DNA from 2 places in the Bombilactobacillus sp. ESL1097 genome. Region 1 is predicted to be linked to the other one. Evidence: predicted binding sites of a transcription regulator. Region 1 holds the regulator's gene; the other holds the start of a gene.
The links. The regulator NrdR, encoded in region 1, represses ribonucleotide reductase genes. The targets are predictions, from matches to a motif close to ACACNATATATNGTGT.
Positions count from the first base shown of each region.

Region 2: the regulator NrdR is predicted to act here: its motif matches at 1,293-1,308, upstream of nrdH (glutaredoxin-like protein NrdH).

Region 1 is NZ_JBYLUB010000002.1:634,333-639,275, forward strand. It holds gene polA (DNA polymerase I) at 1-1,642, shown strand, start outside; gene mutM (DNA-formamidopyrimidine glycosylase) at 1,647-2,474, shown strand; gene coaE (dephospho-CoA kinase) at 2,447-3,070, shown strand; gene nrdR (transcriptional regulator NrdR) at 3,074-3,577, shown strand; gene AC3B6D_RS07035 (DnaD domain protein) at 3,558-4,853, shown strand; gene dnaI (primosomal protein DnaI) at 4,863-4,943, shown strand, end outside.
Region 2 is NZ_JBYLUB010000001.1:185,536-190,478, reverse strand. It holds gene AC3B6D_RS00835 (DUF2187 domain-containing protein) at 151-375, shown strand; gene AC3B6D_RS00830 (LVIS_2131 family protein) at 432-1,052, opposite strand; gene nrdH (glutaredoxin-like protein NrdH) at 1,471-1,704, shown strand; gene nrdI (class Ib ribonucleoside-diphosphate reductase assembly flavoprotein NrdI) at 1,704-2,081, shown strand; gene nrdE (class 1b ribonucleoside-diphosphate reductase subunit alpha) at 2,062-4,236, shown strand; gene nrdF (class 1b ribonucleoside-diphosphate reductase subunit beta) at 4,710-4,943, shown strand, end outside.

The DNA.
Region 1 (4,943 bases):
ACCAGTCATCGGCATTGCATTGGGCAATCAAGATACAATTTTAGTAACTGATCAAATAACAGTTTTACAAAATTCTCTATTGAAAGACTGGCTCCAAGATCCGCAACAGGAAAAATATGTTTTTGATTATAAAAGAGACTTAGTAGCATTAAATCGTTATCAAGTTCAGTTGGCTGGTGTTAGTTTTGATGGGTTACTAGCGTCTTATTTGATTGATGTGAATGACAACGCTAATGATTTAGGTGAAATTGCCCAATCTTATGGTTATAATGATTTATTACCCGATGTTGAGGTATACGGCAAAGGTGCCAAGCGCGCTGTTCCAGAAGCTAAGAAATTATGCGATCATTTAGCCAATAAAGTAGCGGCTTTGAATTATCTCCAAACACAATTGCCGCAGCAATTACAACAGCATGATCAAGACCAATTGTTTGATGAAATCGAATTACCTCTAGCCCGAGTGCTAGGGAAGATGGAAATTGCGGGAATTAAAGTTGACGCGACCACCTTACAGCAGATGAAAGTGCAATTAGATGAGCGGTTAACAAATTTAGAAGCAGCTATTTATGATAAAGCTGGTCAAAAATTTAACATTAATTCTTCGCAACAATTAAGCAAAATTTTATTTGAAGAGATGGGCTTAAAGCCCATCAAAAAGACTAAAACGGGCTATTCCACTTCTGTAGATGTTTTGGAAAAATTAAAAGATCAAGCACCAATTATTGCGGATATTTTGGAATATCGCCAGGTCGCCAAAATTCAATCAACGTATGTGCTTGGTTTATTAAGTGCGATTGCCCCTGATGGCCGAGTTCATACTCGCTATTTACAAACACTGACGCAAACGGGACGGCTTTCGTCAATTGATCCCAATTTACAAAATATTCCTGCGCGTGATGAAGGACGTGCTATTCGTAAAGCATTTGTACCCAAAGAGTCATCTTGGCAATTATTTTCCAGCGACTATTCCCAAATTGAATTACGGGTTTTGGCTCATTTATCAGGTGATGAGCATATGCAACAAGCCTTTCAAGCTGATTATGACATTCATGCGCACACGGCCATGAAAATTTTTAATTTGGATAGTATTGATGATGTGACTGCGAATATGCGCCGGAAGGCCAAAGCAACTAATTTTGGGATTGTTTACGGGATTAGTGATTATGGCTTAGCCAAAAATATTGGCATTTCCCGCCGTGAAGCGGCGGAATTTATTCAAGCCTATTTTGAACAGTATCCCAAAGTGAAACAATACATGGATCAAATGGTGCAAAAAGCCCGCGAAGATGGTTATGTCGAAACAATTATGCACCGCCGGCGCTATCTGCCAGATATTCATGCAAAGAATTTTCACTTACGATCTTTTGCGGAACGGACAGCCATGAATACCCCGATTCAAGGTAGCGCTGCTGATATTATTAAGATTGCCATGATTAATATGCAACGGCAGTTGCAACAACAACATTTACAGGCACGAATGTTACTACAAGTGCATGATGAATTGATTTTTGAAGCTCCTAGTACGGAAATTCCCATTTTGCAAGAATTGGTGCCACACGTGATGGATACCGCTGTGAAGTTGGATGTACCTTTGAAAGTAGAATCAGCAGCTGGTCAAACATGGTTTGACGCGAAAGGATAAAATAATGCCAGAATTACCAGAAGTAGAAACAGTCCGTCGAGGCTTAAATCAATTAGTTAAAGGACAAAAGATTGTTAATATTGAGGTGCTGTATCCGAAGATTATCGTCAATCCCTTACCAGAATTTAAGAAAGATTTGATTGGTGCGACGATTACCGATGTGGGGCGCCGTGCTAAGTATTTACTATTTCATTTTGATAATGATTTGACAATGATTAGTCATTTACGAATGGAAGGTAAATATCAAGTTCGGGATCAAAAAAGTGATTTTGATAAGCATGTGCATATTATTTTTGAGCTAGCCAATGGCCAGTATTTAGGTTATCGTGATGTTCGCAAATTTGGGCGCATGGAAGTTGTGCCCCGAACTGATGAGTTAACCACTAAAGGAATTGCTAAACTAGGTCCGGAACCCTTAACGCCGCAGTATACCTATGATTCATTGGTTAGCGGTTTACAGCGTAAAAAGAAAAATATTAAAGCTGTGTTACTGGATCAGCAAGTAGTTTCAGGCTTAGGTAATATTTATGTCGATGAAGTTTTATGGATGGCTAAAATTCATCCCGAGCAACCAGCCAATCAATTAACTGACGAACAATTACAGGCATTATATCCGGCCATTGCGGATGAAATTCAAACCGCCATTGCCGCTGGCGGAACCACGATTCGCAGTTATGTTGATGCCACCGGTCAAAAGGGCCAATTTCAATTACAATTAAAAGTCTATGATCAAGAAGGCCAACCCTGCCAACGTTGTGGCACGGTAATTGAAAAAATTCGCGTGGCGGGCCGAGGGACACATTATTGCCCGCATTGTCAACGGTTGAACTAATGGGGCGTGCGATTGGAATTACCGGCGGTATCGCAAGCGGTAAAACAAGTGTCCGTCAATTACTTAATCAAGCGGGCTTTTTAGTAATTGATGCTGACCACATTGCTCACCAAATCTTGGATACCAAAACGCCAGCTTTTAAAAAAGTGATCCAACAGTTTGGAACTCAGGTTTTAACTGCCGATGGGCAGTTGAATCGCTCTGCTTTGGGGCAAATCGTCTTTGCCGATGCGAAACAATTGGATTGTTTAAATCAAATTGTGCAACCAGCAATTCGTCAAGAATTGGTGCGACAAATTCAACAAGCACAAGCAACTTCACAAACTGTTTTTTTTGAAATTCCACTTTTATTCGAACAGCATTATGAGCAAATTGTGGATCAAGTTTTAGTGGTTTATGTAACCCAGCAAGTTCAATTACAACGTTTACAAGAAAGAAGTCATTTAACAGTTCAACAAGCATGTAGTAGAATAAAAAGCCAATTACCACTTCAACAAAAATGTCAATTAGCCGATTTTGTTCTTGATAATACTGGTGATTGGCAGCACTTACAGCAACAAGTTGACCAGTTTTTACAACAAGTAATTAAGGAGTAAATTATGATTTGTCCTCAGTGTCAAAAAAATTCTTCTCGGGTTATTGATAGTCGCCCGAGTGACGAAGGCCGGGTGATTCGTCGGCGCCGTGAATGTGAAAATTGTGGATATCGGTTTACAACTTTTGAGCGGATTGAGCATACTCCCGTTTTGGTCATCAAAAAGAATGGTAATCGTGAAGAATTTAGTCGTGAAAAAATTTTACGGGGCATTGTGCGTGCCGCTGAAAAAAGACCAGTGACTTTAGAGGCGATGAATCAATTAGTTAGTAAAGTCGAAGCTAAGATCCAAGCAACGGGTGAAAGTGAAATCAACTCGCGCCAAATTGGTGAATTTGTGATGCAAGAATTAGCCGGTGTCGATGATATTGCTTATATCCGCTTTGCCAGCGTTTATCGTCAGTTTAAGGATATTAACGGTCTGATGCAGGAAGTACAAGAAATGATGTTAGCTCAAAAAAACCAGGCAGAAAGCGAGACAACTGACGATGACGCAAGCGATGATTGATCCACTGTGGGGCTATTGGGTAATTGGTAGTAGTACGCTCACACAATTGGATTATCAGGTTTTAATTGACTTATATCAACCCATTATTGGGAGTGATGCTTTGAGCTTGTATCAGTTATTGTGGCAGCATCAAGTCCCCTTAGTTTCCCAGCGCAAAGCTCATTCTCAACTTTTAAATTTATTGGATCTTGATAGCCAGCATTTTTATCAAGCGCGGATTAAATTAGAAGCCGTCGCTTTACTGCAGACTTTTCAAAGTAAAGATAGTTGGGGTGATTATTTAATCTACCAATTGCAGAGGCCACTAGCAGGAGCTAATTTTTTTCAAGATAGTATTTTAACCACTTATTTACAAGAAAAAATTGGTCAACCCGATTTTCAACAATTATTTAAAAAGTATCATCCTCAACTCCGCAATTTAGACCAAGCCAAAGAAATTACGAAAAGTTTTTTGGAAGTATTTCACCTGTCTCACAAAGTAGTAGATGCCAAAGTTGAGTCTGATGCTCAACTTTCTACTGTTAATCAGCCCAATTATCGACCGACGGAATTAGCGACTTTTGATTGGGATTTCTTAAAGATTACTGTGCGTTCATACCACGTTGCGCCCCAGCAAATTGATCAAAATCAGTCAGAGTTATTTAATTTGCATACTTTCTATGGCTTATCCGAAGTTGAATTAGCGCAGGCAATTGGGCAAACGCTAAACGTGCAAACTGATCAAATTGATTTGCGCCGTTTAAAGTCCTTGATCCAAAAGCAATATGAACAACGGGTGAACTTGAAGACTGCAGCTTTGCCTAGCGCAGCTAAAAGGCCACCGGTGACTAATTTATCCACTAGTCAAAAAAAATTAATCAAGGCCGCGCAGAACCAAGCGCCGGCAGAGTTTTTAGCTAATAAAAAGCACCAAAAAAATGGTTTTGTGGGTAGTTCTGAAACTAGTATTTTGCGGAAGTTACAGGCACGCATGGTTTTACCAGCGGAAGTAGTGAACATTTTGGTAAACTATGTTTTGGATAATTCGCCCACTTTAACGCAAGGTTTTGTGGAAAAAATTGCTAATGATTGGGTGCAGCACGGAATTAATACCGCACCGCAGGCCATTAAATATTTACAGGACTTTCCGCAAAAGCAAACCAAGAAAAAACGTTCAACTACAAATAAAAAAGAGTCCGGAACTGATTGGTCCAAAACCCCAAGTCAACAGGTTAATTCCGAACAATTAGCGCAGATGCAACGGCAATTGCGACAGTTACAAGATCATTCTGAGTGAGGTTAGATAATGGAAAAGTTATCGCAATCATTAGCCAAAATCATTAAAGGCCACCAATGGCAAAATCATTATCAAGATTTATTAAGAAAA
Region 2 (4,943 bases), on a different contig from region 1:
TACTGTTGCTTGATAGTGCTCAACCTTTGGCGTACAGTCTTTCCAAGAATTTTACCAAAATGGGAAAACACCAAGCATGGTGCACTATCAATGGTCCCCGTTTAAACTCAAAACCAACTCCACGTTTAATTAGTCTAGGAGGAACTACACATGAAAATTGCCAATATTAAAGTCGGCGACAAATTACAAGGTTCAGTCGAAGAAGATTTAGAAAAGCCCTTCGTTGGCACGGTTGAAAAGATCTATACCAATGCCGTTTTATTAGATATTGAAGACTTTGATCCACAAGATAGTGATAACGTCGTTGAACTGAACCATAAAATTGTGATTAATGCTCAAAATTTGAAAAAGCTGCCCAAAAAAGCAGCTAAATAAATAACCATAAGAAAAGTTCCTCAATTTGACTCATAAATAGTCATTGAGGAACTTTTTTAATCCAATGTTTTAACAAAAGTGGTTCCAGGAATACGAATCAATGCATAATCCGTCGCGACATTACCGGCATGAACGCCTAAGCCGTTGCGCCAGTTATTCTTATAATGAGCCACCATCATCATCACATATGCTTGCTGATATTTTTGATCATAGCGTTTCGTATTTGGCCACGGATAGTTCTTCGCGTTTAAACTAGCTGATTGATTACCATCTAAAACTGAGGCATTATTGCCCGGAATACTGTACTTAGCTCCTTGGACCCAATAATTATAATACTTAACCGTTTTTTTATTGTCTGCTGACTTAACTTCTACATAATAACCTTGACCATTCTTGGTCTGCATCACTAGAGGTTTAACCGTATAGCTCAATTGAACGCGCTGTGTATCTTTCACATCAACTTTATCTAAAAAAGTCATATAAAACATAAAGCCCACTAACACAAAAGCGCCAATAAACTCACAAAAATCCCAGCAGACATTGCCTAATGAGTGGTGCTTGCGGTGCACGACAATCATTTTTAAATGACGGCGTCGAATATCAAAGATAATCACCGCTACCAAACAAAAAACAATTAACCACGCGCCAACCCCTAATAAATTCCAGTTTAATTGCATCCTGCTTTCTCCAAACTCCAGATAAATTTAATTAGATTTATTATAGCTCACTTTCACACTGACTGCACTGTCCAAGTCTAGTGAAAACCTTCCGACCTACGTAACTGTCATCAGCGTAATTGAAAAAAACTTAATAAAAAAATTACTTGACTTATGCAGCGAACAAATGTTTTTTATTTTTTTCTTACCCAAAATCCAAGCCTGGCAACCACACTATCATGTGGTTCGATTTCGAATCAAACACAATATATTGTATTTTGACTAGTAGGGTTTTATAATTGGGCTCAGTTATTCCGATCAAAAGTTCCGCAGCAACAACTGGTTAACTAATGCCAGTACAACTCAACTGTGAAACTTTTAATCGAAAATTGATCGGTGCGCACTACCGTGATTTTTTCATCATTAAGGAGGTTTTTTCATGAATCAATCAGTAAAGATTTTTACCAAAGATGGCTGTATGCAATGTAAAATGACCAAACGTTTTTTGAATGATCACCAAATTCAATTTGAAGAACATAACATTAATCAACAACCTCAGGCCTTAACTTACCTCAAACAGCAAGGATTTCAAAGCGTCCCCGTCGTAGTCACGAATAATCAGCCCCCGATCATTGGTTTTCGCCCGAGTGAATTGAAAGCACTGGTGCAATAATGCAAATTGCTTACTATACAATTACTGGTCAAACCCGCCGTTTTATTCAAAAAGTTAAGCTACCTGCTTACGAGATTAATGATGCTAATCCTTATCACGTCATGAACGGTCCGTACTTGTTAGCTGTGCCCGCTTATGATGACAATATGATGGATGCGGTCATTGACTTTTTAGGTTTTCAAAATAATGCCCAACAATTAGTCGGTGTCGTCGGCAGTGGTAATCGCAACTTCAATGAACTCTACATTCATACTGCCAAAGATATCGCTGCTGGCTTAGGTGTCCCCGTTGTTTTCGATTATGAATTTAACGGCACCGCGGCCGATGTTAAAAATTTCAGGAAAGTAGTGGAGCAACTTGAGTCTAAACAACATTGATATCGCTAAAGTTAATTACTTTAAACTAAATAACGAATTAAATATTCCGGTTAACGGACAGATCCCTTTAGATCGTGACCAAGCCGCACTCCAGGCTTTCTGGCAAGAAAATGTTCAACCTAATCTGAAAATGGAACCAGATATATTAAGCCAGTTACAAAAGTTAGTGCAAGCTGATTATTTAGAAGCAGCTTTTTTAAAGCAATACTCGCCAGCTTTTATTAAAGAACTTTACCAATATTTACTGCAACAACATTTTCAGTTTAAATCCTTTATGGCTGCTTACAAATTTTACAATCAGTATGCGTTAAAAACCAACGATGGTGCCTACTATCTAGAAAATTATGAACTCCGGGTGTTAAATAATGCTTTATATTTTGCAGACGGTGATGAGCAACTCGCACACCAATTAGCTGATGAAATGATTCATCAACGTTATCAGCCCGCCACGCCTTCGTTTTTAAATGCGGGTAAAAAGCGCCGCGGCGAGTTTGTTTCGTGCTTTTTAATCCAAATAACTGACGACATGAATTCCATCGGTCGTAACATCAACAGTGCATTACAATTGTCGCGTATTGGCGGCGGTGTGGGTATTACCTTGTCTAATTTGCGAGAAGCTGGCGCCCCCATCAAAGGGGTTGAAGGTGTTTCGAGCGGTGTTTTACCCGTGATGAAATTATTGGAAGATAGTTTTAGTTACAGTAATCAATTAGGGCAGCGTCAAGGAGCAGGAGCTGTTTATCTCAACGTTTTTCATCCCGATATTTTAGACTTTTTATCTGCTAAAAAAGAAAATGCGGACGAAAAAATCCGTGTCAAAACCCTCTCCTTAGGCATTATTGTCCCTGATAAATTTTATGAATTAGTGCGCCAAGACGCGCCAATGTATTTATTCAGTCCTTACAGTGTGGAACGTGAATACCACCAGCCCTTTTCTTACGTTGACATTACTCAAGAGTATGACAAGTTAGTGGCTAATCCCAAAATCAAAAAATATCAGATTAGAGCACGTGATTTGGAGCTAGAAATTAGTAAATTACAACAAGAATCTGGCTATCCTTATATTCTAAATATTGATACCGCCAATCGCCACAATCCGGTAGCGGGCAAAATTATTATGAGTAACCTGTGCTCCGAAGTTCAACAAGTCCAAACACCATCTTTATTAAATGACAAACAAGACTACGTGCAATTGGGACAAGATGTCAGTTGTAATCTTGGTTCAACGAATATTCCCCAATTAATGACTAGTCCAGACTTTGGTCAATCCGTGCGCGTCATGACCCGTGCTTTGACTTTTGTCTCCGATCATTCACAAATTGACGCCGTACCGTCGATTAAACACGGTAACGAGCTGAACCACGCCATCGGCTTAGGGGCGATGGGGTTGCATACTTTCTTAGCAACTCACCAGATTGAGTATGGCTCACCACAAGCCCTCGAATTTACCAGCGTTTATTTTATGCTCTTAAATTATTGGACTTTGGTCGAAAGCAATCAGATTGCCCGTGAACGACACAGTATGTTTCACGATTTTGCCAAATCCAAGTACGCTGACGGTTCTTATTTTGCGAAATATACGCAGCGCTCCTTTGCACCGCAAGATCCCCAGGTGCAAGCTTTATTTAAAGATATTTTTATTCCTACTCAAAAAGACTGGCAATTATTACAACATAAAGTCCAAGCGACTGGTTTGTACAATGCCTACCGCTTAGCCGTGGCTCCTACGGGTTCAATTTCTTATATTGATGATACTAGTGCCAGTTTGCAACCAATTACCTGGTTAGTGGAAGAACGCCAAGAAAAAAAGAACGGCAAATTATATTTTCCAGCACCACATCTGACTAACGATACTATTCCTTACTATCGTTCTGCCTATGATACCGATATGCGCAAAGTCATCGACACCTACGCCGCTGCGCAAGAGCATGTCGATCAGGGCTTAAGTCTCACTTTGTTTATTCGTTCCAGCATTCCGGAAGGTATGTACGAATGGAAAACGCCCGCTGAGGAGAATAAACAAACCACCAGAGATTTAACTATTTTGCGTAATTACGCCTATTACAAAGGGATTAAATCACTTTATTACGTGCGTACCTTTACCGATGATAACTCAGAAATTGGCGTAAATGAATGTGAAAGCTGTTCAATCTAACAAGTTGTGACAAGAAGCGTTTAACAGTTGAGTATAGCCTAGATAAAGGACTTAAGTTTTGGTTTTTAAACTTGAGAACTTTATCGTAGCTAGACGCAAACTGCTGCTTCTGGGAACACAATTTAACCAAGTTGTGAGCAAAACCTGGTAAAAGACGTAGGCTAACCTAGATTAAACTTTTAAGTTTTGGTTTGAACTTGAAAGTTTAATTGTAGTTAGACATAGGCTTTTAGTTTTGCGAACACAATTAACAAGTTGTGGCAAAGAGCGTTTAAAAGACGAAAAGTTAACCTAAGCCACTAAAAAGTCTGCATTTGACTTTTTTAGTGGATGTAGTTAGATAGAGTCTTTTGCTCTTTGGAACACAATTTAACCAAGTTGTGACAAGAAGCGCTTAGCAGCTGCGGATAATCTGCCAAATTAAGTACTATGCTGAGATTCTCTGGAACTATTATTCTAAGAAGGGATTTATTATGGCGAAAACATATTATCAAGCAATTAATTGGAACCAAATTGAAGACCAAGTTGATAAGGCCACTTGGGAAAAATTAACCGAACAATTTTGGTTGGATACGCGCATTCCGCTATCCAATGATCGTGATGACTGGCGTGAATTAAGTGCTGTAGAACATACTGTCGTCGGTCATGTTTTTGGTGGTTTGACTTTACTGGATACCTTACAATCACAAGATGGAGCTGCCGTTTTA